DNA from 4 places in the Serratia sp. NPDC087055 genome. Region 3 is predicted to be linked to each of the others. Evidence: predicted binding sites of a transcription regulator. Region 3 holds the regulator's gene; each other region holds the start of a gene.

The links. The regulator Fur, encoded in region 3, represses iron uptake genes when iron is present. The targets are predictions, from matches to a motif close to ATAATAATGAGAACNACTATCAA.
Positions count from the first base shown of each region.
Region 1: ACI2J2_RS05780 (TonB-dependent receptor domain-containing protein) is a predicted target of Fur. The motif match lies at 1,960-1,982, and genes of this name have one in related genera.
Region 2: ACI2J2_RS03705 (TonB-dependent siderophore receptor) is a predicted target of Fur. The motif match lies at 972-994, and genes of this name have one in related genera.
Region 4: exbB (tol-pal system-associated acyl-CoA thioesterase) is a predicted target of Fur. The motif match lies at 1,418-1,440, and genes of this name have one in related genera.

Region 1 is NZ_JBJDOG010000001.1:1,224,018-1,231,613, reverse strand. It holds gene ACI2J2_RS05790 (TIGR00645 family protein) at 1-49, opposite strand, end outside; gene ACI2J2_RS05785 (serralysin family metalloprotease) at 337-1,797, shown strand; gene ACI2J2_RS05780 (TonB-dependent receptor domain-containing protein) at 2,117-4,474, shown strand; gene ACI2J2_RS05775 (hemin ABC transporter substrate-binding protein) at 4,569-5,387, shown strand; gene ACI2J2_RS05770 (SelT/SelW/SelH family protein) at 5,384-5,677, opposite strand; gene ACI2J2_RS05765 (helix-turn-helix domain-containing protein) at 5,901-6,794, shown strand; gene ACI2J2_RS05760 (ABC transporter ATP-binding protein) at 6,896-7,596, shown strand, end outside.
Region 2 is NZ_JBJDOG010000001.1:783,377-790,972, reverse strand. It holds gene ACI2J2_RS03705 (TonB-dependent siderophore receptor) at 1-875, opposite strand, end outside; gene ACI2J2_RS03700 (hypothetical protein) at 1,280-1,570, opposite strand; gene ACI2J2_RS03695 (hypothetical protein) at 1,742-2,224, shown strand; gene ACI2J2_RS03690 (3'-5' exonuclease) at 2,566-3,126, shown strand; gene ACI2J2_RS03685 (multidrug effflux MFS transporter) at 3,235-4,428, shown strand; gene dadX (catabolic alanine racemase DadX) at 4,434-5,507, opposite strand; gene ACI2J2_RS03675 (D-amino acid dehydrogenase) at 5,580-6,884, opposite strand; gene ACI2J2_RS03670 (SpoVR family protein) at 7,423-7,596, shown strand, end outside.
Region 3 is NZ_JBJDOG010000001.1:2,506,376-2,513,971, forward strand. It holds gene seqA (replication initiation negative regulator SeqA) at 31-570, opposite strand; gene ybfF (esterase) at 852-1,625, shown strand; gene ybfE (LexA regulated protein) at 1,917-2,204, shown strand; gene fldA (flavodoxin FldA) at 2,433-2,972, shown strand; gene fur (ferric iron uptake transcriptional regulator) at 3,293-3,739, shown strand; gene ACI2J2_RS11935 (glycosyltransferase) at 3,946-5,907, opposite strand; gene galE (UDP-glucose 4-epimerase GalE) at 5,897-6,934, opposite strand; gene ACI2J2_RS11945 (MFS transporter) at 6,984-7,596, opposite strand, start outside.
Region 4 is NZ_JBJDOG010000003.1:154,478-162,073, forward strand. It holds gene exbD (TonB system transport protein ExbD) at 1-366, opposite strand, end outside; gene exbB (tol-pal system-associated acyl-CoA thioesterase) at 370-1,344, opposite strand; gene metC (cystathionine beta-lyase) at 1,800-2,996, shown strand; gene ACI2J2_RS16910 (DedA family protein) at 3,150-3,812, shown strand; gene ACI2J2_RS16915 (AraC family transcriptional regulator N-terminal domain-containing protein) at 3,869-4,756, opposite strand; gene yqhD (alcohol dehydrogenase) at 4,978-6,141, shown strand; gene dkgA (2,5-didehydrogluconate reductase DkgA) at 6,556-7,380, shown strand; gene ACI2J2_RS16930 (GH1 family beta-glucosidase) at 7,425-7,596, opposite strand, start outside.

The DNA of each region.
Region 1 (7,596 bases), 1.3 Mb from region 3:
CAAGCAGCCAGCGAGAGGCGTACATCGCATTTTCTAGAAAGCGTTCCATAGTCATCTGAGTTCATTACAAAAAGTGGGGCGTAGTATAACGCAAGAGGCCTGGCAAAAGGCAAGTGACGGTGAAATGAATGCGGGGTGTTCCACGGGCATTCGGGGAAAGGCACATGCCGTGAATCGCATTAGGTATTAACATCATTATCATTTATTTTCGCGATATATATTGAGCAATCTGAAAATCATACTACGATTTAAATGCTGCAATATAAGTCGGCAGCAGTTGTTTATATCGCAATTGAATTATATATAACGGAATGAATTAACCTACTGGAGATGGACATGGAAAATTCCCTGAATGGAAATACAAGCGGTTGGGACAGTGTTAATGATTTGCTCAATTACCATAATAGAGGTAATGGATTAACGATTAATAATAAGCCTTCTTTCGATGTGGAGGCGGCAGGTAAGCAAATAGCGCGCAGTGAACAGACCTGGAATGGCGTTCATATTACGGGACAAGGCGCGACGGTGACTTATTCCTTCCCGGTTTGGGATTATAACGAGGGTAACCTGAATGCCCGTTTCGGCAGCCAAGACACCGGCCTAAGTGCCTTTACCGCGCAGCAAAAAGCCCAGGCAAAACTGTCCTTACAGTCTTGGGCAGATGTGGCTAACCTGAATTTTGTCGAAGTTGCCCCCGGACAAAAATCCAATATTACCTTTGGTAATTACGAAGGCGACGGCCAGGCTTATGCAATTAAGCCCTTTACCGGAGCGGGTAATGACTATCGTGGGCATAATACCGATGGCCAAAGCTGGTTCAACATCAATTACGATTACGCGGATCCCCGCGACGGGGTTTACGCCAACCTATACCCTGAGCTTGGCAACTACGGCCGCCTGAGCATCACGCATGAATTAGGGCACACGCTGGGGTTAGATCACCCAGGTGCTTATAATGCCGGCCAAAACCCTAGCTATGCGAAGGGGACCTATGCCGAAGACACTCGCCAGTTCAGCGTGATGAGCTATTGGGATGAAGGCGTTACCGGTGGTGATAACGGCGGCTATTTTGCCGCAGCGCCTCTGGTTGACGATATTGCCGCTATTCAACATCTCTATGGCGCGAATACCAGTACCCGTACCGGGGATACGGTATACGGGTTCAACTCCAATACCGGCAGGGACTTCTACACGGCGACGGACAGCAGCCAGAAATTAGTTTTCTCCGTTTGGGATGCGGGTGGTAATGATACCCTTGATTTCTCCGGCTATACGCAGAACCAGCGCATCAACCTGACAGAAGGCTCCTTCTCTGATGTCGGTGGGTTGAAGGGGAACGTGTCCATTGCACTGGGTGCAATTATTGAAAATGCCATCGGTGGTTCGGGTAATGATGTTATCGTCGGTAATAACGCCGCCAATATTCTCCACGGCGGTGCCGGTAATGATGTGATCTACGGCGGTGGGGGGCAGGATCAGCTATACGGTGGCAGCGGCAACGATATTTTTGTTTTCGCAGCGGTGAGCGATTCACCTTTCGCATCCCCTGATAAGATCGTGGACTTTGAAACCGGCATCGACAAAATTGATCTGTCCTTCTTTAATCACGGCGCTAAAGGTGCGGACTTTATTCATTTTGTTGACAATTTCAGTGGCCAGGCAGGGGAAGCACTGCTGACCTATAATTCACAAAGCAATTTAAGTGAATTAGCGCTGAATATAAATGGTCACGCCTCTCCAGACTTCCTGGTTCAAATTGTAGGGCAGGCGAATACGGCGACAGACTTTATTGTTTAACTCAGTCACGGTGGGTTATGCCCACCGTTCTCTCAGGGTTTTTCATCCCTGCATGCTTGAACCTCCGTCTCCGGCCTACTGTAGTACCGCTATGTAAGGATTGCGTAAGCAATTGGGAAATAGTGCGTCAATACATCAATCAATATTATGACGATATTGCTTATGATAAGCATTATCATTATCATGTGTTTCATCAAGTCTACGTAGAAAGACCTTTATTTTTACATTATTACTTTTCATTAATATTGTTGAACCCGGTTAACTCCCGGGTGACGAAGCAACTGCGAGCTTATACTAATAATTAATGCAGGGTTAATACATGCGCAAAACTTTTAATTACCGGGGAATTATCGGGCAGTCCGTCCTATGCGGGGCTCTGGCCAGCACCACTTTTTACGTTAATGGTGAAGTAAATAAACCCTTAATACAAAAGACCACGCAAAATGAAGAGGAAATAACGGTTGTTGCACCGGTAATTGAAAAAAAAGCCGGAACAATAACCACGATTTCTGCACAAGATATGCAGAAAAAAGGGGGGAATGATTTTGGCTCAATAATGCGTTATGAAACGCTGATTGGTGCAACGGGTGTCAGTGGTGGCTCTTCTTCCGGGAAAAGCGGGTTCGATCGCAGTGGTTACACCGGATATAACATCCGTGGCCTGGAGAGTAACCGTGTCGGGCTGGATGTGGATGGGATCCCACAACCAGATGCGACTGGGCGTAGCTATGTTAGCCGTGCGGGGCTCAACACTTTCGGTATCGGCAGGGACTATCTTGACCCTTACATGTACGGCCAAGTGGACATTGAGTCGGGGGCGACGTCAACAGAACGCAGTAATACCTCTATCGGTGGCGCGGTATCGTTTTCACCCAAGACGGCGGACCAGTATCTGTCACCCACCAAGCAGACCTACTTTGGTTACCAAAGCGATTACGACTCATCCAATCGCAGTTGGCATAACGGCATCACCGCTGCCGCAGGCGATGAGCAGTTGCGAGGGGTGTTTGTGTATAGCCGCCGGGATGGGCAGGAAACGCAAAATAACAGTGGTACCAATGAGGCTTATCCGGCCAACTGGCATTCCAATGCGCTGATGGCTTCCGGCATCTGGCAACCCAGTGACGAGCACAAACTCACCGGCACGGTAGATTACTACGACAAAACCAACCATACCCATTACGACAGTTGGAATTCGGCCGGAAGCGCCATTCTGGGCACCGCACAGCAGCAGAGCAATACGCGCCGTTGGGGCGTCAGCCTGAAAGATGAATGGACGCCATACAATGATTTTGTCGATACCCTGACATCAAAAATCTATTACCAGCAGACTCAAGCACATGATAACACCTACATGCCGACCAGTACCGGCAGCATGGAGCGGGTTTACTCCGACTACAACGTTAACACCTACGGTTTTGAAACACAGATCGCCAAAACGTTGGGTCGCCATACGCTGAGTGGTGGGGTTAATGCACGCGTGGCGGATACCGAGCGACCATTCCGGGAAGAACCGGCGCCAAGCGCGTTCACCGCCATCATGCAGCCAGAGTCTGACAGCCGTAGTTACGTGCTGGGTGGGTATGTACAGGACCGGATCCAGTTTGATCTGGACGGACATGGCTTTGCCGTTGTACCCGGTGTGCGCGTGGCTCACCAAAGCACGAAACCGCAAAACCTGAGCAGTCTGACCACGGGGAGCGCGGTGCTCACGGAGTCTGAACTGGAAACGCTGTACGGCAAAAGCAATACTGACACGCAAGTCTTACCGTCACTCAGTTTCCAATACGACATTACGCCAACGCTGATGACTTATGTACAGTACAAGCGTGGGGCGCAGTTCCCTAACGCCAGTCAGCTGTATGGTTCATGGAACCTTGGCTCCAGCTATGCAGGTACGGCACAGTATGCGTTGATTGGTAACGCCGATCTGAAAACCGAGACCAGCAATAACCTGGAATGGGGCATGAAGGGAGACGTCGTTGAGGGTGTTACGGTGCGTACGTCGCTGTTCTACAACACCTATAAAAACTTTATTGCGTATACCCGCTATCAACGTGCCAGCAGCCCGGGCAAGTTCACTAACGTGCCTTCCAATATCTACACCATTTACCAGGCAGAAAACCGCGACAAGGCTTACATCTACGGCGGCGAAATCAGTACTCGACTGAATTTCGGCACCTGGTTTGAGCAGGTTAACGGTCTGAGCGCGAATTTTGCGCTGGGTTACAACCAAGGGAAATCCAAGTCTAGTTATTCAGGCGACAAATATGTCGATATTGACAGCGTCGCGCCAATGAAAGCCATTGTAGGGATGGCGTGGGATGATCCGGCGAAACGCTACGGTGCCGCCATTACTGCGACCTTTGTGAAAGGCAAACAGGCGGCAGCCACCAACCGTGAAAGCTATAGCAACGCCAGCGGCAGTACGCTCACTGACGCAACGGCCGAGTATTTGCGGGTGCCGGGTTACGGTCTGGTGGATATGTCGGCTTACTGGCAGGTTGCCCGTAATGTGAAGCTGAGCGGCGGGGTATATAACATCACCGACAGAAAATACCGTGATTATCTGAGCAGCCGTGAACTCACGGACTCTACCAAACAGGATGCTTACGATAATGCGCTGGCCGTTATGCCGGGAAGAACCTTCCAACTTGGCGTAAACGTCGATTTCTAAGCCCCGTCCTTGGATACACCTTTAGCCCAACAAGCACCTTTCTTATCGGAAGGCGCTTGTTACCTGATTATCCTGCCCATGAAGGAAAAAACCAATGAGAGCCTGGATTCTAGGATTATTGGCGCTGCCGTTTTCGGTTTTTGCCAACGAACGTGTGATATCGATTGGTGGAGACGTCACGGAAATTATTTATGCGTTAGGTGCACAGCAAGCATTGGTCGCGCGTGACAGCACCAGTCAACAACCGCTGCAAGCCACAGAGTTGCCGAATATCGGCTATATGCGTCAGCTCAATGCCGAAGGCATTTTGGCGTTGAAACCTACGCTGGTGATCGCCAGTGAACTGGCACAACCGTCGTTGGTATTACAGCAGCTTGAGCAGGTTGGCATTACCGTTGTAACGGTGACGGGCAAACCCGCGTTGAGCGTAATTAATGAAAAAATTGCCGTGATCGCCACCGCGCTCGGGCGTGAAAAAGAGGGGCAGGTTCTGCAGTCGAAACTGGCTCGTCAATTGGATGCCGTGCCAACCCATCCGCTGCCCATCAGGATATTGTTCATTATGGCACATACCGGTATCTCGGCGATGGGTGCCGGTAAAGGCACCGCGGCTGATGGCGCGATTCGCAGCACTGGTTTACAGAACGCGATGGCCAACGTGACTCGCTATCAGTTGCTGACCCAGGAAGGGTTAATTGCCGCAGCACCACAGTTACTGGTAATAGGTAAGGGCAGTCTGCGCAGGCTGGGCGGCGAAGTGAATCTCTGGAAATTACCTGGGTTGGCGTTTACGCCTGCGGGTAAGCAGCGGCACCTGCTGGTGATTGATGACAGTGCCTTGCTGAACTTTGGTTTGGCTATGCCGGCAGCCATGAGCCAATTACGGCAGGCTGCGCAAACGATAGTGCCTTAACCTTTAGCCCCTTTATTATCCACATGGCCCAAGGAACGCTCGGGGAAGCAGCGATCGCGCAGACGTTGCTTTAACGCAGATGCCTCTGGGAACCCACCGTCGATTTTTCGATCCCAAATGACTACGCCATCGACGGAAATTTCATAAATGCCGCCGGTACCCGGAACCAGCGTAACGGCAGCCAGATCGGTGTTGAAGGTGTGCAGCAGCTCTTGTGCCATCCACGCTGCGCGCAGTAGCCAGTTGCATTGCGAGCAATAGTGAATGGTGACGGCGGGGGATGTTTTCATTATCTGAACCTAAACGGATGAGGTAGCTAAGCATCATCAGTGGCCGCCGTAACCCTGTCAAGGCGATCAAAACGGCGGCATATGTGAGTAACGGGCTGAAATCAAGCTCAGAAGTTGGCACATCACCCTGGCGGCTGGCTGATTGAATAAGAATTACTTTCATTTGCCGGCCGTTATGCCATAGTGAAAGCCTTGTTGCCCGTTATCTGACCCCGTGCACACTATGACAACCCTGCCGTTTTCCACAGCACAGCATCAGCCAATTATTACGCCCGTTCCGCACCCCGAGCGCCTAAAATTTGCACCGCACATCCTGTTACATAGCGGTACCTGGCTGGAACCGCAGTCTGTCTGGGAAGATGATCCGTTGATCAACGGTATCAAACTGGCGCTGGTGCACAGTGGCGAGATGCAATGCCGGGTTACAGGGCAGGCCGAACGGCATATCGCTGAGCCTTCACTTTGTGCATTCAGTAACCTTGGCGACTTCGCCGTCACACACCGTTTTAAACGCAACACCCCTCTGCGCTACACCATTTTGCAATTAGAGAGCGACGGCCAGGATCAACATGCTGAACTGCTTCCGGCGGCATTAACGTCTCGGGCAGGGCAACCGCCGAAAATGCTTATCGGCCCGGCACCTAAACTGTTGTTGGCGTTATCCACACAGATTGCCACTTGCCCGTTGCAAGGTGCCACGCGCGATCTGTACTTGGCGGGTAAGGCGATGGAGCTCATCGCCATGAGCCTGCAACACCTGTCCGATGCCCCGTCAAAGGCGGCCGATCTACGCCTCTCACGATCGGACATTGAGCGTCTCCATGCCGCGCGCGATCTGTTGATTGCCAACCTGCCACATCCTCCAGGACTGGATCGTCTGGCGGCACAGGTGGGGATTAACACCCGCAAGCTCACCAACGGCTTCCGTCAGATCTTCGGCAACAGCGTTTTTGCATGGCTGCAAGAGTATCGCCTGCAACAGGCACACCGCATGCTCAGCGCTGAAGAGGCCAATGTTGCCACCATTGCCTATCGTGTGGGTTACAGCCCCGCACATTTATCCATCGCATTCCGCAAGCGCTTTGGCATTTCTCCCCGAGCGGTGAGGGCACGCTAACCGGCGGGCGATATAAAAAGTCCCGCTGTCAAAAGTATCCCCGCCGGAGCTCACCTGATTTTCCGCTATCGTAAGGTATGGAATTTTAAGGAGAGTGCGCGATGAAAGGGGCATTACACTGCCTGTTACGGCCGTATTACCGGCCACTGGCAGCGGCCATTTTTTTGCAGACGTTGGCAGGTCTATGTTCATTGGTCCCTTGGATCCTGCTGGGATATATCGCAGCAGAAACACAATCTGTTGCTGAAAGGGGTTGGCTGTGGCTTATCGCCGTCAGCGGCTTGGTGTGGCTGATCGGCCAGACGTTGGCACTGTATCTGACGCACAGCGTAGATGCCGGGCTTTGCCATCAGCTGCGCTTAACATTAGCGGAAAAATTGCAGCGTTTGCCGTTGAACTGGTTTGTACATCAAGGCCAGGATGGCGTAGCCCGTTACGTTGAGCAGGATGTAAGAGCGCTGCATCAGTTGATCGCCCATGCGCCGACGGATTTGGTGAATTTGCTGATTGTGCCATTGGTGGCCTTTGGTTATTTGTTCTCACTGAATATGTCGCTGGCGCTGTTTGCGCTGCTGCCCCTTAGCGCTGCGATTGGGTTGTTTTTGGCGATGCGAGCTCCCCGGTTCCGGGCCGATGTCGAACAGCGCGATCGTACGATGGAGGATATGCTGGAAAGCTACGGCACGCTGGCCAGTCATCCGGTTGCCGTGCGGCAGTATCCGCAGGCCGGGGTACAAGCGCAGGCACAGGCGGCAGCCGATCTTTTTGTGACGGCATTCAGCCATTGGGTTCAGCGTATCGG
Region 2 (7,596 bases), 1.7 Mb from region 3:
ACATTACGGCTGCTTTCGCCGTCGAAGAACCCTCGGCCCAGTTTGTCTCCTGAGCTTGAGTAAAGGCTCCCATCTGCCGGCACCGCGCTGTGATAGCCGCCAGAAGGATCCTTTTGCAAATAGGCTTTTAACAACAACGAGGTATTCTCGTCCGGCTGCCACAGTAATGACGGTGAAATAGCATAACGTTCTTCGCGCTGGTGGTCATACATGGTTTCACTGCTGCGCGTCATTCCCGTCAAGCGATAAGCCCATTGATCCGATAATGGCCCTGTCACATCAAAGGCACCGCCTTTAGTGCTATTGTTACCGGCACTGAGATTAACGTGCCCCTGCGTGTCGAACTGCGGCCGCTTGGACGTGAGCGCGACCAACCCACCCGGAATGCTTTGCCCATACATCACCGATGAGGGCCCTTTAATAATATCGATACGCTCCAGGAACCAAGGGTCAACCTGCAAGGCATTGTAAGTGCCGCCGTCACTCAACAAACGTAAACCATCAAGGAAAGTATTATTAACGTCACCACCATGAAAACCACGTAACGCAATGGTGTCATAGCGCGTCGCACCACCGGAAAAATTGGTAAAGACACCCGGTGCATATTTCAACGCATCGTTAACCGTCTGGCTACTCTGATCGGTCATCTGCTGGCGCGTAACCACCGAGACAGACTGCGCCGTCAGGACCAGGGGGGTATCGATTTTAGTGGCTCCCTGGCTGGTAGTGGCCTGGTAGCCTTGTGTTTGTGCCTCTGCCGTGTCTGCGGTTTTTGCCGTGACGACCAACGTATCTTCAGCTAACGACGTCAATGGCAGGAAGATCGCGAATGCACATAAAACACGCGACCTTTTGACAGGAAAAATAATCGACATGCTTGTAATCCCTAGTAAATATCATTAAATCGCACTCTATGAGCCAGCTCGCCCGTTACAACGAGTAATGCGTCCACAGAGGCTTACAAAATGTAAATACTAATGATAATCACTCTCTTTATCCATAATGATTTACACTATACGTTGGCTTTTTATGAGCCTCCGAAGTGACTCAGCCCACGGGTGCCCCCATAGTCAGAATGGACATATCTTATTGAAAATAAAAAAGTGCCAGCTCTAGGCTGGCCATAGAAAAGGAGTAAATGTGACAGGTACGTACCGGATTGGGTGGCGCATAAGGGGCTATCCCTTCTCACCCTTCCTCGTTAAAAATGATAACGATTATCATTATATTTTGAAAGGTGCTTAGTATCTACAACTTTTACAGCATTGAGCAGTGACCTTCAACGAGGTCTGGTGAACCGGGCATACAAACGTCCTATCGCAAACAGCGTTCCCCAAACCAGAACATTCAACCCACCCCATACGACGAATACGTATATAAAGGTTTGATAAATGGGAATGCCCCGATCGGCGGAGAATGGATTAAAATGCCAAAATCGAATAATGACGAAAGGGTTTAAGTTAAACCACTTAAAAAAGAAAGCGACCAGCATTGGCGGAAGCAAAAAATAAAGACCCAGCGTAAAAATCAACAGATATGCTGCGAAGCGGCTATTTTTATAATCTTTCATATCAATGAATTACCATTAGAATTCAACTATTAACGCCAAAGGCCGTATTGTCCGATACAGACCTGACATACCTTGATTAGTTCCCATTCGGGGCCAAAATAAAGCCTGTTTGGCGTTTCAAATTCATTTAGTTTTTGGGTGCTATAACGCTAGTCAGCTCAGGAGGCTTCAATGATACCGGACTATTGCCCTATACCACCAACCCCCAAAAAACTCAAAGTCATCTATGGCTGGTATATATATACCGTCTATGCACAGTTGATCTTTAATGTTTACCTGGCGGTATATAACGGCTGTGTCAGGCACCCGATTGAAGCGCCGTTGATCTCAGTGTGCCACAGCCTGTTCATCGCATTTATTCTCTATCAGGTGTTGAAAAAACGCACGCATTTCGCGTGGGTTATGTTGGCCTATTACATTCTGATGCGACTGTATTACGCCAATGTGCTGCATATCGAATTCAATGCATGGAGCCGTGGGCTGGTATTCATTTTTCTGACGCTGCTGCTTACGGGCACCGTCGCCGTAGGGCAACTGGCAACGCCACCCCTGCGTCAAGATTGGTTGGCACGCCTGGGCTGGCGGCAATGGATAACACTGGCTAGTTTGGCAGGCATATTGACACCGTTGATTACCATCGATTATTTGGGCTGAGCGCCGGTCATTGTCTTGGGATGTGAGGCTCAGAGATATCTACCAGACGGCATACTTTGGTGTAGTTGTTAGACTTTTCACATATTTTATCAGTGACAAAAACGCCAAGGTAGCTCAATACCAGCAGATAACCGACCATACACAAAATGAAAATAAACGTTCTCACCGATAGAACCAACCCGACAACAGAACCCTGAGTATCATACCTCGGTTACCCTGCCTTAGACTATTTCAAAGTATTCTTTAAATCCGCCGGTCATTTCAGACATACAGGCCTGACGGCGCATCCTCGCCCGGTTTGTAGTAAGATTATGCACGACCTCACTTAGCCGGGAGCCCCAATGCACCATCTCATGTTAGACATTGAAACGCTGGACATAAAGCCAAGCGCTGTGATTCTGGTCGTTGCCGCTGTCTTTTTCGATCCCCAAACCGGCCAACTGGGCGCCGAGTTTGAAAACGCCGTGAGTAGCCAAAAAGATCAACCCGGCAGGACCATCAGCCTGGATACCGTCGCCTGGTGGGCGAAACAATCAGATGGAGCCCGTAAGCTGGCTTTCGGTGGCACTGAGACACTTAAACGAACGCTGACCAACCTGAGCCGGTTTATCCATATGAACAGCACCGACCCGGTAAAAGTCTGGGGTAACGGTAAAGAATTCGACTGCGCCATTCTCGAACATGCCTTTCAGCAGCTTGAAATGCCGTGCCCCTGGAAGTTTTGGGATACGCAAGACGTTCGTACCGTGATCACGCTGGCCGAACTGCTGGGTTTCAATCCCAAGAAGGAACGGGCATTCGAGGGCACGCCTCATCGCGCCTTGGATGACGCCAAACATCAGGCGCGCTACGTGGCAGATACGATCTCAGCACTTTACTACCGCAAAAACTCTGCACTGTAAGCGGAGCAGACAGGCGAAGCGATAACCAGCCTATGTTTTGCCCCTTTCTATTTAACGCCAGAGTCTCTACTCTAGCCCTCTTTGTCACTCGGACGTGCTGTTTTTGTTATGCAAAAATTTCTGTTTCTGCTTCTTAGCCTGGTACTTCTCGGCCCGCTGGGCATCGATCTTTATTTGCCGACTATCCCCGCGATCGCTCTCGGCCTTAACAGCAGCGAAGCGCTGATTCAGTCCACTATTTCGTTGTTCATTCTGGTATTGGGCCTTGGGCAGATTATCGCCGGCCCGTTGGTGGATAACTACGGTCGCAAGCCGGTGGCGTTGGCAGGTATTGTTATTTATATGCTTGGCGCGGCCATGGCGGCGTTGGCAACCACGCCAACGGTGTTTGTTGCCTCACGGCTGCTGCAAGGTGTCGCGGTTTGTTGCACTGCGGTAGTGGCATTCAGCGGTGTGCGTGACCGAATGAACGGTGACGATGCGGCGCGCGCCTTTGGTTTTCTCAACGGCACGCTGAATATTATCCCTGCACTGGCACCGCTGCTCGGCGGTCTGCTAGCTGAAGCCTTTGGCTGGCGCGCACCGTTCTGGTTCCTGGTGTGTTACGCCCTGGCTGTCTTGATACTGATCGCCCTGCGGCTGCCAGAGACTCGCCCGGCGGATACTGTGCGTGTCAAAGGATTACCGGTGCGACAATATGCCCGAATTCTTAGCGACCGCCGCTTTTTGTCCTTCGCCGTAGTTAACTCTGGGGCGATGGGGATGGCGCTGACGTATGTTTCGCTAGCGCCTAACGTGTTGATGGGAACCGCCGGCCTAACCCCGTTGCAATTCTCACTGGTGTTTGGCGCTAACGGCTTTTGGATCATGCTGGTGAGTTTTTTCGCCAACCGGATTATTCACAAGGTCGGGCGGCCAGTATGCCTTGCGACCGGCGGGCTGTTGATGGGCATCGGCTGTGTTGGATTGCTGCTTGGCGTGTTCTTGCTGTCAGGCCCGGCGCAAACTCACTGGCTGGCTTATATGCTGCCTGTCGCCTGTGCCTGCGCAGGGCTTGCCTTTGTGATGGGGCCGGCAACCAGCTACGCGCTGGAGCCGTACTCTAACGAGGCTGGAGTTGCCTCTGCCCTGGTGGGATTTGTACAGATGGCCGGTGGTGCGGGGCTAGGCTTGTTGGCAATGGCACTGCCGTTGCAACCCAAGCTGTCACTCGCACTGGTGATGCTGGTGGGTTGCCTGCTGGCGCTGCACGCGCGGCAGCGCAGCAAGCAAATTAAAGGTCAATTGAAGAAAGTCGCCTGAGGCTTTTAAGCCTCAGTGGTCACGGGTACCCTGGCGGCCAACGCCGTCAGTAATTCATAGCCCAACGTGCCTGCCGCGGCAGCAACATCGTCAACCGGCAGGCGTCGTCCCCAAAGCTCTACTTCCGCCCCAATTTGGGCATTTGGGCATAGCGTTAAGTCAACCACCAGCATATCCATTGAAACCGTACCCAACGTCCGCGTCAGCACACCGTCTACCCAGACAGGTGTCCCGGTCTGCGCATGGCGCGGATAACCGTCTGCATAGCCACAAGCAACTACGCCAATACGCTGCGCACCTTCGGCACGGTAGCGCCAACCATAGCCAACCTGATCGCCGCGTTTCAACGTTTGAATCCCTATGATCTCGCTGCTCAGCGTCATGGTGGGCTGCAAACCGCTCTCCGCAATGTCACGCCATTGCCCGCTGGGCGAAGCGCCATAGAGCACAATACCTGGCCGCACCCAGCTACCATGGGTTTCTGGGTGCCACAACGTGGCGGCAGAGTTAGCTAAACAACGCGGCAAAGGGATAGACGACGCCGCGTCTTCAACAACCCTCATTTGCTCTACCACTCCCTGAGGGCCATCAGCAGTGGCGAAATGACTCATCACCGTCATGTTCGCAATATTGCTTATCTCCCTCGCTTTCAACCAAACCGCGTGCAAACGTTCCGGTGCAAATCCCAGACGATTCATACCGCTGTTCACTTTCAGGTAAACATCCAGTGGCGCCGACAGTTTAGCTTCAGCTATCGCCGACAATTGCCAATCACTGTGCACCGATGTGGTCAAACGATAGCGATCGAGCAAGGCCAAATCTTGCGGCTTGAAAAAACCTTCCAGTAAAAGAATCGGCCCCTGCCAGCCAGACTCTCTCAAGGTAATGGCTTCAGCGAGATCCAACAGAGCAAAACCGTCGGTCTGTGCCAAACTGCGCCAAATATGTTTAATACCATGACCATAGGCATTGGCCTTTACGACCGACCAGACTTTAGCGCTGGGGGCAAAACGCCGAACAACCTGCAGGTTATTTTCAAATGCGCCAAGGTGCAACGTGGCGGAAATCGGGCGAGGCATGGGCACTCCTACGGGCCTGCGAATGCCGTCACGGGACAACGCCCGTGACGACAACATCAATAAATTGGGTTCTTAACGCGCGGGATGCACATCATTTAAAGGGCCGGCGTAGCGGTTATGAAATCCAGCGCTGTATCGCGCCACCCCCAGGTCCTCCGAAGGAATAGCCGGCGTGATACCGGAAATGAGATCAGAAAGTAGCTGCCCAGAACCGCAGGCCATTGTCCACCCCAGTGTGCCGTGTCCGGTGTTCAGGAACAGGTTTTTCAGCGACGTTTTACCGACAATCGGCGTGCCGTCCGGCGTCATCGGGCGCAGACCTGTCCAGAACGTCGCATCTTCCACCCGCCCACCGTTAGGGTAAAGATCGCGTACTACCATCTCCAGCGTCTCGCGCCGTTTTTGCTCAAGCTGGGTATTAAAACCGACAATTTCCGCCATGCCACCGACGCGAATACGCTGGTCGAAACGGGTGATGGCGATTTTGTAGGTTTCATCCAGTACGGTCGAGAATGGGGCAGCAGCCTCATCCGTGATCGGGATGGTCAGTGAATAGCCTTTCAGCGGGTATACCGGGATCGACACGAGGTCGCGCAACAGCGCTGTGGAATAGGACCCGAAAGCAACCACGTAACTGTCAGCCTTGAAGATTTCGCCGCCGCACTGTACGCCACTGATTTTATCGCCTTCAACCAGCAAGCGATCAACGCTGCGGTTATACAAAAAGGTGACTCCTGCTTGTTGTGCCAGTTTAGCCAGTTGCTGGGTAAACAGTTGGCAATCACCGGTTTCGTCGTTTGGCAGTTGAAGCCCGCCGGTCAGCTTGTGCGCGACCTGGGCCAATGCGGGCTCAACGCTGGCCAGTTGGTTCGCTTCCAACAGCTTGTAAGGCACGCCGGCATCTTCCAGAACAGCAATATCCTTCGCTGCACTTTCAAACTGTTGCTGCGTTCTGAACAGTTGCAGCGTACCGCCTTGGCGGCCTTCATACTGGATGCCGGTTTCCTGGCGCAATGCTTTGATACAGTCGCGACTGTATTCTGCCAACCGCACCATCCGCCCTTTATTGGTCATATAGTGTTCAGTATTGCAGTTTTTTAGCATCTGCCACATCCAGCTTAACTGGAAACTGCTGCCATCAAGACGAACAGCGAGCGGCGCGTGGCGCTGGAACATCCACTTGATCGCCTTCAGCGGCACACCCGGCGCCGCCCACGGAGCCGCATAGCCCGGTGAGATTTGCCCGGCATTCGCTGCGCTGGTTTCCATCGCCGGACCAGGCTGACGATCAATCACTGTGACCTCATGCCCCGCCTTCGCCAAATACCAGGCGCTCGCAACACCCACAACTCCACTACCTAAAATTACCACTCGCATCGCTGACTCCAGCTCAAGGCATCACAAAGCATAATCTTCTGCTCACAGGAAATTAACTCAGTGGAAAAATCCGTCCAACATCTTAGTCATCAAACGTGACAACATTCACAATTAATTTATCGTTCATGGCCGGTTCTTTTGCAATAGCTACCTATAAATAGCGATAAGATGTTGTGAAAGCCCGATTTTAGAGCGAAACAATGACCCATATGCTATCAATGACAGCATTGATAGCATAGAAAAAAACCCTAGTACGCAACATGGATTTAACAGAACATAAAAATGAAACACCCGCACATAAACAGAATAAAAAACCATAAAAATGACATTAAACTGCCATAACCTTTTGTAAGCCTTCAGCCCCCCTACAGCAGAAAAAACTCACGATAAAAGCCCTCAGGTACATCATTATTGGGAATCGGCGAGACAGATCGTTGAATTTTTAAGCTTTATATCATTATTCCCTCTGCCCAGATTGAGCTACGATTGATCTAGGGTCTGCCGTTTGAGCAAGGTCCGTAATAACGAGGGTGCGCTGATGACTACTTCAACACATGACAAGGTCAAGGAAGATAAACGTCTGAGTGATGGACCGGACTGGTCGTTCGAGCTGCTGCAGGTGTACCTGGAGCACATCGATCGCGTGGCCAAACATTACAAGCTAGACACCTATCCGCATCAGATTGAGGTCATCACCTCTGAGCAGATGATG
Region 3 (7,596 bases):
CACGGCCACCATGACGGGCTGTTCGCTAAATTAGATAGTGCCGCAAACTTTATCTGTCAGTTCCGCTGGGAACTGCATAGCCTGCATGATGTGCTCCACCATGCTGCGTTTGCGACCGGTATTGGTATTGGTGATCACCCAATAAGGCGTGCCCGGAACGTGCTTCGGCTTGGTGTGCGTTCCATTCGCCAACAGGGTTTGCTGATCGCCTGCAAAATAGGTGCGGGTACGGCCGTGCAACGCTTCAGTTGCGGTGGCAAAACCGGCCGCATCGAGGGTATACAGGGTGGATAGTACCAGCATAAAACGATTCACCGCTTTGCTCTGCTCGGCATACTCATCCGACAACAGCAGTTCGCGCACGGCACGCACGCGATCGCGCGGTCGCGGAGCAGCAACAATTTTGTCCTGCTCGGCGCTCTGTGCGCTGGCAACTGGCGCAGCGCGCAAGGGCTGACCGGCGGTAAATTTCAACATACGGCGCAAAATATCGGACGCGCTCTCACCAATATGTTGCGTGTGGCTGGCAATATAACGGTAAAGCTCTTCGTCGACTTCAATAGTTTTCATCTTTATCCAGTACTGTTTTTTTCTACTTAGAACCTGAAGCCAGATCCTGCATTCAAGCCATGGGATTATAAGGTTAAAAGCGCGGGAGCGAACATAACAATGTGTCCCGACAGGGCAAAAGCAGACTATTACCTAGAGTCCGCCCAGCATCCACGTTGCCAAACCCGCACCTTACCATGAAAAATCCGCGTTATACCCCATGGATTTCAAGCGGCAGCACGGCAACGGGTATGTTCATCCGGTGTTTTAATCATGATAACCTAATCTGAATCTCTCTCAGTATGAACTTCACCATGAAATTACATTATCAATTGCTGGCAACCGAGTCCGCAGCGTTGCCGGTCATGCTGATCCACGGGCTATTCGGCAATCTGGACAATCTGGGCGTCCTGGCGCGCGACCTGAACCAACAGCACAGCGTGATTAAAGTCGATTTGCGTAACCACGGCCTGTCGCCACGCTCAGCGGTAATGACCTACCCGGAAATGGCCCAGGATCTGCTGGCGTTGCTGGATGATTTGCATCTGGAGAAGGTCATTGTTATCGGCCATTCAATGGGCGGTAAAGCGGCGATGGCACTGACGGCCATCGCGCCAGAGCGAGTGGAGAAACTGATCATTATTGACGTTGCACCGGTGGACTATCACGTTCGCCGCCACGACGAAATTTTTGCCGCGTTACAAGCCGTCAGCGCAGCCGGCATCACGCAGCGCCAACAGGCTGCGGAGTTGATGCGCAGCTATCTGGATGAAGAAGGTGTGATCCAGTTCTTGTTGAAGTCATTCCATCAGGGCCAATGGCGTTTCAACCTGCCGGCGCTGATCGATCAATATGAAAATATCACCGGCTGGCAGGAAGTCCCCGCCTGGCCGCACCCGACGCTGTTCATTCGTGGTGGGCTGTCGCCCTATGTACAAGATAGCTACCGCGCCGATATCGCCCGTCAATTCCCACAGGCGCGTGCACACGTGGTTGCAGGCACTGGGCACTGGGTTCATGCAGAAAAACCAGAAGCCGTGTTACGTGCCATTCATCGTTTTCTCGGCGAAGCCTGAGCCAATTGCCCCCTTGTCAGAGAAGGAATCCTCCCTAAAACGGCCATCTGGTGAAAAAACGCGCTAAAGATAACGGCTTAGCGCGTTTTCGGCTCAGTTAAACATTGTCGTCGCTCCATCTGCTGGGGTAATATGGCGCGCTATAATTTTGCCGCCGTGCTAAGCGTGTTCAATAGCGCCGGGCTGGGGGTGAATTTGGGTTAGGGTTTATTGGCCCGAAGTGTGTTAACCGAACCATCCAGAAGCGTTTACGCGCTTTTTGATGCAAACTCCCTTGCAGTACCGCTACCTATGGCAAAAGAACAAACGGATCGCACGACGCTGGATCTGTTCGCAGATGAACGCCGTCCGGGGCGCCCGAAAACCAACCCGCTATCCAGAGATGAACAGCTTAGAATCAATAAGCGTAATCAGCTTCGACGCGATAAAGTCCGTGGCTTACGGCGTGTGGAACTGAAGATCAACGCGGATGCGGTGGACGCCCTGAACAAATTGGCGGAACAGCGTAATATCAGTCGCAGCGAGCTTATTGAGCAAATGCTGTTGGCGCAACTGGCAGACGACCAGCCAGAACATTGATCATTGCAGCCGCACGTGCGGCGCGGCGTTAAGGATGACGCCCGATCAACATCGTTTTATTCCACCCGGTATCGCATAAACGTGATAAAACCCCGGGGTAAATTTCTGGCATGATACGCAATTACCGGTAAGGGTTTCCCTTGCTATGGCATCATTTTAATCGGTGTTATCGTGGTCAGCGCTAACATCGTGTAATGCAATTTATTGAATTTAAAGGTTATACGCGATATGGCTAATGTAGGCATTTTCTTTGGCAGCGACACTGGCAATACCGAAAACATTGCCAAGATGATCCAGAAAATTCTTAAGCAACAGTTTGGCGACGATGTTTGCGAAATTCACGACATCGCCAAAAGCAGTAAAGAAGACCTGGAAGGTTTCGATATTCTGTTGCTCGGTATCCCGACATGGTACTACGGCGAAGCCCAGTGTGACTGGGATGACTTCTTCCCAACGCTGGAAGAGATCGACTTCAACGGCAAACTGGTTGCGCTGTTTGGCTGTGGCGACCAAGAAGACTATGCAGAATATTTCTGTGATGCGATGGGGACTATCCGCGACATCATTGAACCACGTGGCGCCGCCATTGTAGGCCACTGGCCAACCAAAGGTTACCACTTCGAAGCGTCGAAAGGCCTGGCAAGTGACAGCCACTTCATCGGTCTCGCCATTGACGAAGATCGCCAGCCAGAACTGACCAATGAACGTGTCGAAGGTTGGGTAAAACAAATCGTCGAAGAGTTGAGCCTGGCCGAGATCGTCGGGTAACGCCAAAGGTTGAACAAAAGCCCTGCAAAGTGCATAGTGTTGCCGGCAGGGCCGTCATCGGCAGTACGGATTACTGCAATAGAAGATACATATTTGTAACTTCTCACATCGTCAAGGTAGACTGAGATATCGGTTTATCCCATCCATCAAGACGTTGCGTGTGCAACATGCAATAGTGCAATTATATCTTTGTTAACAACCGGCGGTTTCTATTTAGGCCAACCGGTTCTATAATGAGACGCAATTAACACTTTGTGCCGACCGATGCCACAGGCGAGAACGCCTCAACTTGATTAGCATAGTAACAGGACTGAATCCGCATGACTGACAACAACACCGCATTGAAGAAGGCCGGCTTAAAAGTCACGCTTCCGCGACTCAAAATCCTGGAAGTACTGCAAAATCCGGAATGCCATCACGTCAGTGCGGAAGATCTGTACAAAAAACTGATAGATATGGGCGAAGAAATTGGCCTGGCTACGGTTTACCGCGTACTGAACCAATTTGATGATGCAGGCATTGTGACTCGTCACAACTTCGAAGGCGGCAAGTCCGTGTTCGAACTGACTCAGCAACATCATCACGACCACCTGATTTGCCTGGATTGTGGCAAAGTGATCGAATTCAGCGATGAATCTATCGAAGTGCGTCAGCGTGATATCGCCAAACAACACGGCATCAAGCTCACCAACCACAGCCTGTACCTGTACGGCCACTGTGAAACGGGTGACTGCCGCGAAGACGACACTCTGCACGACAAAAAATAATGCCCTTAACCGGCATTGAGAACCGCCTTAACGGCGGTTTTTTTATGCCTGAAGCAAATAGATAAAAAAATCCCCGGACAGGCCCGGGGAAAGATCATAGCTAAATGACAACAATTGCAGCGGCACTTCTCCACGGTACTTCTCACTTCCCACTTACACCCACTTCAACGTCAACTCCCCCGCCGACACGCGGATGAGTAAACTCGTTACAATGCATATTCAAGAAAGAGCAGCCGATCAAAAAACATTGCCTTGGCTTGGTCGAACACACCACGAATACGGAACCCCTTGTTCAAATACATTTTGCAGGCATCACTACTTTGCCAGACGCACAGCGCAATGTTTTTCGCCTGGCGTTGATCCGCCTGTAGCTGAATCAAGGCAAACATTTGGTTAAAATACCCCAGCCCCCGAAATTGGCTCTCAATCGCCAAGCTACAGACAAAATAATCGTCAGCGACACAGTGGCTTTGCACAAAGCTGTCGTAAGCCTCATCAAGAGGTTTCATTTCATCGCGATAAAGGTAGTCCGCGTCTATGGCATACAGTTCACTGACGGTCGCCGCATTGAAAAAACCGATAAACTCTCCGCGCCGATCGTAAGCCACGGTGATCAGATCCAGGTAAGGCTCGATATTTTGCGCCTGCTGCAAAGACACCAGATCCAGCCCAGCACGATTGCCAACAGAACAGTATTCCAGGTAGCTCGTGCTAAAAATCAGCTTTGCCATGCGGGTCTTATCCGCTTCACCCACCTGCCGTCCCGCCATGAAATGCAACGATCCCCGCGGTTCAGGCGGCACAGCCTCCCCCTCGCCCTGGGCAGAACGCCAGTAATTCCCTGCCGCTATCTGCCGCCGGTTGTCGGCAATCAGGTACTCCCCAAAAAGCTGGTTTACCCGATCAAGCCGCTGATCATGAGAAAGCACCGAATAGTAGTGGTAATGATCGATGTCGGACCGAATCTGCGCCGGATAGGCCATGCGAGGTACTTCATCAACGGTAAATATTTCCGCATAGCGTGCCAAATCCAGCGGCTGCTCAAGCTGCCAATCCAGATTTTCCAACCGGCTAACACATTGCCGGTAGCTCTGCTCTTCTTCTTGCGACAACGGTAGCCGCACATTGGTGATCACATCTTCCAGCAGCCGCATACCGCGAATACCGCAGGTTACCGCCTGTGGGGTTGCGTCATACAAAACACCATGCATCTGGCAAAAACGATCGTGGCTGAGGAAAGTACGTTCAATATGACGACTCCACAATTGGTAAAAAGGATCGAACAGCTTCCGTTCATAAATCGGATTTCTTTCCGGTACCTCACTGCTTTCCCCCGCATAAATTTGATCGAGCCCAGCTAACATCCTGCACAGCGCCATATCTCCCTTACGGCTGATGATCATTCCCGTTTCGTCGAGGAACAAATTCAACCAACTGACGTGGCTAACTTCACCTCCGGGCAGGAACTGAAGATAGTCCGGAACCTCAGGCTTGATCAGAAACAGTGTCGCCGCTCGGTGGGGAAGTGTGTCGATATCCATATACACGCCCCCCATCTCAATCAAAATCAAAAAGCGGAAGTAGTCGGACAGTGTGGCGTAATAGCGTTTATCATGGAGCTGATGGATAAACCCCAAACTATTACCGACTCTTCTTTGCGCCAGTTCACTCAACGAATGCACCTGCAGGCGATGGTTACCGGCATCGTACTCACCCAACTGGCCGCCATGCGTTTGGGGTGAGGCAATGAAACAGGCATCCTTTGCCAGCTGCTTTGCATCCCAAACCCATAACATGCCGACCCAGTCACGAGCCTCGCCACGACTCACCGCTTGTTGTGCATCCCCCCACTGAGAGATAACTTCTCGCGCGTCGTCAGGAATGGCTCCGCCCAACCAAATGCGGTGCAGCAATTGTTCCCCTGCGGCAAGTGGCCGCGTGGGCACGCAAAATAGTGAAGAACAGCGTGCGGCATCAAATAAATGCCCCTGCGCAGACAGCCATTCCCGTAGTTGATTCACCCCACGTTGATAACGCGCCTTTGCCGCTGGCGTAGCCTGACGTTGGCACTTCACGAATTCAAACTTCAAATCGCTTAGCCGCGCCTCATATTCAGCCCGAAACAGATCATCCTGCAGGGCGCCAAAATGCCCGTTGTTAAGCGCCATCGGCAGCCATCCTTATTAATGGACCATAACCCTGCGGATTTTTGCTCTGCCAAGACCACGCATCACATACCATTTTTTCCAGGCTGCGCTTAGCTTGCCAACCCAGCTTTTCCGCAGCCAACGACGGATCGGACCAACACTCGGCGATGTCACCCGCACGTCGGGGATTAAATTGGTAGGCGATCTTGAATCCACAGGCACGTTCGAACGCCTGAATAATTTCCAGTACCGAGTAACCCTTGCCCGTGCCCAGGTTATAGACGTTAAAACCTGGCTGCAGGTTATCCAGCGCTTTCAAATGCCCTTCAGCCAGATCCATAACGTGGATATAATCACGTACCCCAGTTCCATCGCTGGTCGGGTAGTCGTTGCCATACACGGGCAACACCGCGAGTTTGCCAATAGCCACCTGTGCCAGATACGCCAGAAGATTATTGGGAATGCCGGCGGGATCTTCACCAATCAAGCCAGACTCATGCGCACCGGCGGGATTAAAATAACGCAATGCGGTGATCGCCATCTGTGGCGCAGTGGTGGCAAACTCTGCCAGGATCTGCTCAACGATCAGCTTGGAAGTGCCATAAGGATTCGTGGTCTGCCCAACACGGCAATTTTCCGTCAGCGGGGTATATTCCGCAGGTCCGTAAACGGTGGCCGAAGAGCTGAAAATAAACTGATTAATGCCCGCATGGCGCATTCTGTCCAGTACGATCAATGATCCCGAAATATTATTTTGATAATATTTCAGTGGCTGCTCGGTTGATTCTCTGACAGATTTCAAACCGGCAAGATGAATAACAGCATGAATATCATGCTGACGGAAGATGTGATCCAATAGGTGATATTGTTGAATATCACCCTGATAGAAAATAACTTTTTTCCCCGTCAGCCTTTCTACGCGAAACAGAGACTCTGACGAACTGTTGGACAGGTTGTCTAATACAACGACGTTCTCCCCCCTTTCCAACAGCGCCAACACCGTATGCGAGCCGATATAACCGGCGCCGCCCGTCACCAATATAGCCATCATATATCCTTGTTTGTGTTTAAAAATAAACGACTCACTCAGAAACCACCTACACTTCCCGGGTTTTAAAACCGACAGGTAAAGCAATAAAAAGCAGTAATATGGCTAACAGATAAACGGAGGAATGTGGCCCGTACTCGGTCAGGATCCCTTGTAATATTCCGGCCAGGATCACGCCGGTTGAAATACTGTTGGTGAACAACGTGGTGGCCATCCCCGCCCGTTCCGGCATCAAATCCTGGAAGTAGAGCATGCCGATGGTGGCCCCAATACCGATAAATATCGCATTAAAGACCTGCAAGACCAGCAAGCCAACGGGAGAGGTAAACCACAGCATGCCGGCATAAAACAGCATGCCAGCCACCATCGCAGTCAACATCATCAGGCGTTTGCCCACCCGGTTCACGTAACGCCCTGCCAGGATCATGATCGGGATTTCTATCGCAGCGGCAACGCCCATCATCCAGCCGGTCAAACGCTGCGGCAAACCCAGTTCGGCACTGATATACAGCGGAACATCAATCAGATACATGGCGCTGCAGGTCCACATCAATACCGAGGCAAAAAACAGCAGGCTAACGTCTTTATCAAAGACCGTTTTTTGCTGCGTTGCGACATGGCTATTGATGATGACACGCGCCACCTCGGGCAATATCCGCCAA
Region 4 (7,596 bases), on a different contig from region 3:
CAGCGTATCCATCACGCTCATCAGCGTTTCATAGTCCACGCTCTTATCCGCCTGGAAGAAGATAGTGGTCTCTTTGTTCGCCTGCGTCCGTTGATCCAGCACCGACGTCAGTTGCTCTGCACTGACAGCTTGCTCGCCAACATAGAGCTGTTTGTCCGCTTTCACCGACAGGAACACCGGTTTTTCCGGGCGCGGCTGCGGTTTGGCGGAGGACGCCGGAAGATCGACACGGATATCTACCGTTGCCAGCGGCGCGGCCACCATAAAGATGATCAACAGCACCAGCATAACGTCGATAAACGGCGTCACGTTGATTTCATGCAGTTCGCCGCTGTCGTCCAAATCTTCATTTAAGCGCATCGCCATAACTCACCCCACCCGCAGTTGGTGTGAATGCTGTGAACGTTTGGCTTCCGCCGTAGCGGCCAGATCCAAATCGCGACCCAGCAGCAGCAGAACCTGCGCCGCTACGTCGCCAACCTGTGCACGGTGGCCACTGATCACGCGGGCAAAGATGTTATAAATCACTACCGCCGGGATCGCGGCGACCAAGCCCAGAGCGGTGGCCAGCAGCGCTTCTGCGATGCCGGGTGCAACGACTGCCAGGTTGGTGGTCTGCGAGTGAGCGATGCCGATAAAGCTGTTCATGATGCCCCAAACGGTACCGAACAGACCGACAAACGGCGAAATGGCACCGATGGTCGCCAGGAAGCCATTGCCACGGCCCATATTACGGCTGTAGCCCGCTACGCGGCGCTCCAGACGGAAACCGGTACGTTCCTTGATGCCGTTGTTGTCGTTGGATGCCGCCGACAGCTCCAGCTCGTTCTGTGCATCGTTCAGCAATACGGAACTGATGCTCTCGTCCGAGAAGCTTTGCGCCAGCTCAGAGGCTTCGTCCAGCGAGCGGACGTTGGCTAACGCCAACTGTTCACGGCGCAGACGGCGCTTGGCGCGGAACAGTTCGCTGCCTTTAGAGAACAAGATGGTCCAGGTGACAATAGATGCCAGCACCAAACCGATCATCACGATTTTTACCACGATGTCCGCATGTTGGTACATGCCCCAAACGGACAGGTCCATACCGCGGGTTTCTGGCGGTTGGATGGTCGGTTGTGGGTTCACCGGCGTGACATTTTCCGGCGTGGCTGCAACAGCAGGCGCCGCAGCCGGAGTAACGCTTTCGGTAACGGCTGGATTAGCCGCCGGTGCTGCCTGAGCGCTACCGGCCAGACCCACCACTAATACCATTGAAGCGATCAGACCGCGGCCGAATGCCTGGCCCCATTGCGCCCGGCCCTGACCGAACGATCCTTGATTTAAATTCTTGCCAGCCGTTTTCACGCTGTGCCTCCACCCGTTACCAATCAAAATTGAGGAATAATTCAGCGTGCGATCATATCAAACCACTCAGGGATTGATAGTAGTTCTCATTATTATTTACCAAATAATCGGGAAAATTATCGCCACGGCGTCCGCAACGCTCTCCCGCTAACCCATTCGCGACCTGTTCGGCCCTATAAGCACCTTTTATAAGGTTTTTCGTCACTTTTACGGCACAGGGCTGCAACAACGTCATCGTTTTATCGCATTTTGTCGTCACATCACGAATTTACCGATAAATCCGCTTGGTCATTGCAGCCCTGCAGAAGGATGACGTCCAGGAACAGCATCAGACAGAGGATTGCATCCGTTTCTGCATTTGGCAGTTAAAACGTCTGGATGGCTATTAAATGTCATGCTACCGTAAGGACTCTCGTAAATGGCCCGTGAAGACCCAATAAGGTGAGCCCGCTCCCATGACGTCAAAGAACATCGAAACCACCCTGATCGGCGCCGGGCGCAGCAAGCGCTATACACAGGGCTCCGTCAATCCCGTCACCCAGCGCGCTTCTTCACTGGTCTTTGATTCCGTCGCAGCCAAAAAACACGCCACCGCCAAGCGTGCTCATGGCGAGCTGTTTTATGGCCGGCGCGGCACCCTGACCCATTTCGCGTTGCAAGATGCGATGGTCGAACTGGAAGGCGGAGCGGGTTGTGTGCTTTACCCTTGCGGTGCGGCGGCGGTTTCCAACGCCATCTTGTCCTTCGTCAGCGCTGGGGATCACCTGTTGATGACCGGTTCTGTCTATGAACCAACGCAGGATTTTTGCACCCATATCCTGAGCCGTATGAACGTAACGACGACCTATTTCGATCCATTAATAGGCGCCGATATCGCCGGGCTGATTCAGCCCAATACGCGCGTGGTGTTCCTTGAATCGCCGGGTTCGATCACCATGGAGGTTCAGGATATCCCGGCGATGGTGCAGGCTATTCGTGCCGTGGCGCCGGACGTGGTGATCATGATCGATAACACCTGGGCAGCCGGCGTACTGTTCAAGGCGCTGGATTTCGACATCGATATTTCGATTCAGGCGGGCACCAAATACATTATTGGTCATTCCGATTACATGCTGGGCACTGCCGTAGCAAACCCACGCTGTTGGGATCAGTTGCGTGAATACTCTTATTTGATGGGCCAAATGGTGGATGCCGATACCGCGTATATGGCCAGCCGCGGGCTGCGCACGCTGGGTGTGCGTCTCAAACAACACCAACAGAGCAGCATTGAGGTCGCTAACTGGTTGGCCGACAGGCCTGAGGTGGCCGTGGTCAATCACCCCGCGCTGCCCAGTTGCAAAGGCCATGAGTTTTACCGTCGTGACTTCAGCGGCTGCAACGGCCTGTTCTCTTTTGTACTGAAGCAGCGTCTCAGTGACGTGCAGTTGGCCGATTACCTGGATAACTTCAACCACTTCAGCATGGCGTATTCCTGGGGTGGCTATGAATCACTGATCCTGGCTAACCAACCGGAAGAACTGGAAGCCATCCGTCCGGCGGGCGGCGTCGATTTCTCCGGCACGCTGGTACGCCTGCATATTGGCCTGGAAAACGTGCAGGATCTGATCGCCGATCTCGCTGCCGGGTTCGAGCGTATTACCAACGCGCACTGATACATCGCCTGTTACAGCGGTAATTTTATTCGCCTCGTTTAATGTGTGCTTAAGCTATTAGCGGTACACTAGGCGGGTAACTGTCAGATACGGTCAACACCGCATCCTGGGGTACGTAGCTCCAGGCGCAACCGGCATGCAACAGGATATATAATGGATGTATTACGAGAGATTGTTCATGCGCTTTGGCAGCAGGACTTCATAGCCCTTGCCGATCCAAGCGTCATTTGGGTGGTTTATGCTGTACTTTTCACCACGCTATTCTTAGAAAACGGATTACTGCCAGCTTCCTTCTTACCCGGTGACAGCTTATTGCTGCTATCTGGCGCATTGATCGCCAAAGGCGTAATGGCCTTTGTGCCTACGCTGATCATTTTGACCCTTGCCGCCAGCCTTGGTTGTTGGCTGAGCTACCTGCAAGGCCGTTGGCTGGGCCACACTAAACTGGTAAAAGGCTGGTTGCTGCAGCTGCCCGCCCAATATCACCAGCGGGCGCACAACCTGTTTAACCGTCATGGCCTGATGGCACTGGTGATTGGCCGTTTTCTGGGCTTTGTCCGTACCTTGCTGCCCACCATGGCCGGCATCTCTGGCCTGAACAGCACGCGTTTTCAGTTCTTTAACTGGTTGAGCGCCGTAATTTGGGTGGGTGCCGTAGTTGGCCTCGGCTACGCCTTCAGCCAGATCCCGTTAGTGAAACGCTACGAAAGCCAGGTGATGACAGGGCTGATGATCCTGCCGCTGGTTCTGTTGCTGGCTGGCCTGCTGGGTGCCATGTTGGTTATCTGGCGCAAAAAACGCGCAGCCTCTTCCTGATGCGTTAACGGGCGGCAGTTGCCGCCCGTACAGTTCAATCCGCATTAACCTGCAATCTACCCTTCCATCATCAGTGGAGGGTTGTCGCGCAGCCGGGCCACTTCGTCGCTCGGCGTCACGCCGAAGAAGCGTTTAAATTCGCGACTAAACTGCGAAGCGCTCTCATAGCCAACGCGGATCGCCGCGGTGCTGGCCTTTAAACCATCATGCACCATCAGTAAACGGGCTTTGTGCAACCGATAGGATTTCACATACTGCAACGGCGAGGTATTCGTCACCGCTTTGAAGTTATGGTGGAACGCCGAAATGCTCATGTTCACCTCACCCGCCAGCTGTTCGACGTTGAGGCTGTCCGCGTATTGGTTCTCAATGCGCCGCAGCGCCTTGGCGATTTGGCTAAAGTGGGTATGGCGATTAACCAGCTCCTGCAGCGACGCTCCACAGGCACCACGCAATATGTAATACAGGATTTCACGTACAATCTGTGGCCCCAGCACCCGCGCGTCGAGCGGTTTGGCCATCACATCCAACAAGCGTTCGGTGGCGCACAATAGCTCTTCCGATAATTCAGCCAGGTTCACCCCACTGCTTTCTCGGCGCGGTTTCATCAGGTAGTCATCGTCGCCGATGTCGATCAGCAAATCCTGCAGCATCTGGCTATCGATATTCACGGATAACCCCACCAGTGGCAATTCTGGGCTGGCAAAGGTTTCACATTCGAAGGGCAAGGGCACCGTCATCAGCAGATAATTACGCGGGTCGTATTGGAATACCCGGTTACCGCAGTAACCCACCTTGTGACCCTGGAAAATGATCACTACCCCGGGTTCGTACATCACCGGTTGACGTGGGCAATGGCGGTCGACGTAGAGGATTTTCACCAGTGGCACTGGCGAGGGCGTATAACCGTTACTCTCGGCAAAACAGGCTGCCTGGCGCGCCATGCGGCTGCGCAGCTCATCAATGTCACTCACAGAAACACCCTCTTACACTAAGAATAATCCGGCATAAATAATAGTTTAAAACTCTATTTTTCTACAACGCTTTGTAGAAATAGGCAAGACTCGGGCAGGAATGTGCATTGTGCTGCGGGGCCAAGTTACTGACAATACCCCTCAGATATTTTGCGCCACCGGCGCTTGTCTTATGCAGAAGAGAAATAACCATGCAAAACTTTATTCTTCATACCCCAACCAAAATTCTGTTCGGCCAAGACCAAATCGCGGGTCTGGCGCAACAAATCCCTGCCGACGCCCGCATTTTGATCACCTACGGTGGTGGCAGCGTGAAAAAAAACGGTGTCTTGGATCAGGTCTATGCCGCGCTGGCGGGCCGCAATGTCCTGGAATTTTCCGGCATTGAGCCTAACCCAACCTACGAAACGCTGATGAAAGCGGTCGAGGTCGTGCGTGCAGAAAACATCGACTTCCTGCTGGCTGTTGGCGGCGGCTCCGTCGTGGACGGCACCAAGTTTATCGCTGCTGCAGCCCGCTACACCGCAGATAACGATGCCTGGCATATCCTGAAAACCGTCGGCAGCGAGATCAAAGACGCAGTGCCTATGGGTTGCGTACTGACATTGCCGGCCACCGGTTCTGAATCCAACAGCGGCGCAGTGATCACCCGTAAAAGCAGTGGTGATAAGCAGCATTTCTTCTCGCCACACGTACAGCCTTTGTTCGCCGTGCTGGATCCGGTCGTGACCTATTCACTGCCACCGAGCCAAATCGCCAACGGTGTGGTCGACGCCTTTGTTCACACCCTCGAGCAGTACCTGACCTATCCGGTTGACGCCAAGGTGCAAGATCGCTTTGCCGAAGGCCTGCTGCTAACCTTGCTGGAAGATGGCCCACGTGCGCTGGCTGAGCCGGAAAACTATGCGGTGCGCGCCAACGTGATGTGGAGCGCCACTATGGCGCTGAACGGTTTGATCGGCGCGGGTGTGCCGCAGGATTGGGCAACCCATATGCTGGGTCATGAACTGACCGCCATGCACGGCCTGGATCATGCCCAAACGCTGGCTATTGTCCTGCCTGCGTTGTTGATCGAGAAAAAAGCACAAAAACGCGAAAAACTGCTGCAGTATGCCGATCGCGTTTGGGGTCTGCGTGACGGTAGCGAAGACAGCCGCATTGACGGCGCTATTGCCGCCACTCGCGCCTTCTTCGAAAAAATGGGCGTGCCGACCCGCATGTCAGATTACCAGCTCGACGGCAGCTCAATCCCAGCGCTGCTCGATAAGCTGCACCAGCACGGTATGACCGCGCTCGGCGAACACCAGGACATTACCCTGGAAGTGAGCCAACGCATTTATGAAGCGGCGCGTTAATCGCAAACTCGCGATTTACTGCTAGGCTTTAGTTTCAACGACCCTCCTGCGCCCGACCGATCACGCTCGCCGGGCGCAGTGCCAAGCACGATTCCGATATCGTTGAAATTTGCTTAGCGAACTCAGCACTACCCCTGTTTGCCAGCTAGAATCTACTGATATAGCCTAAATAATTCGAGTTGCAGGAGGGCGGCAAGAGCGTGCATCCCGATGAGCTTACTCAAATAAGTGATTTGGGATACAAATCTGCCGGGAGCAGATTTGAACGCTGCTTGCAGCGGCCCCTTTAGGGGCGTGGCCCACGGATGGGCCACGTAACCGTTTGCAGCCAACACCGCTGCAGCTTGAAGTATGACGGGTATCGCTGTTCCTGGTGCATGCAGCACCGGGCAATCCGTTGACAAGGAGATACGCATGACAACGCAACAACCCATCATCAAACTCCACGATGGTAATCTGATGCCGCAGTTGGGTCTCGGCGTTTGGCAGGCGAGTATTTCAGAAACCACCAATGCGGTGCTTAAAGCGCTGGAGGTGGGCTATCGCTCGATCGATACCGCTGCGATCTACAAGAACGAGGAAGGGGTCGGCGCTGCGCTGCAAACCTCCTCGATTCCCCGCGATGAACTGTTTGTCACCACCAAACTGTGGAATGACGATCAGGGCGACCCACAGGGCGCACTGGAAACCAGCCTGGAAAAGCTCAAGTTGGACTATGTCGACTTGTATTTGATCCACTGGCCGAAACCCCAGCAAGACCAATACGTGGACGCCTGGCGCGGGCTGATCAAACTGCGCGAACAAGGGCTGGTTAAAAGTATCGGGGTATGTAATTTCCATACCCCGCATCTCCAGCGCCTGCTGGATGAAACCAATGTCGCCCCGGTGATTAACCAGATCGAACTTCACCCACTGCTGCAACAACGCCAATTGCGTGCCTGGAATGCGACGCATCACATCGCTACCGAATCCTGGAGCCCTCTGGCACAGGGTGGTGAAGGGGTATTCGATCAACCCGTCATTAAATACCTGGCAGAAAAATACGAGAAAACACCGGCGCAAATCGTGGTGCGTTGGCATCTGGACAGCGGTCTGATCGTGATCCCGAAATCGGTCACGCCTTCCCGCATTCGTGAAAACTTCGAGGTCTTTGATTTCAAACTGGATAAAGACGAACTGAGCGAAATCGCCAAGCTGGATATCGGCAACCGTCTCGGGCCGGATCCAGACTCACTGTAATCTGACTCGGCCCTCTCCGCCTGAGAGGGCCACTTTATTCCCCGCTACAGCTGCTCACCGTTGGTGGCAATCACCCGCTGATACCAGCCAAAGCTCTGCTTTTTCTTGCGGGCCAGATTGTTGTCGTGATCGACATACACAAAGCCGTACTGTTTCTGATAGCCGTTAAGCCATGAGAGCAAATCGATAAACGACCAAGGGTAGTAGCCGCGTACA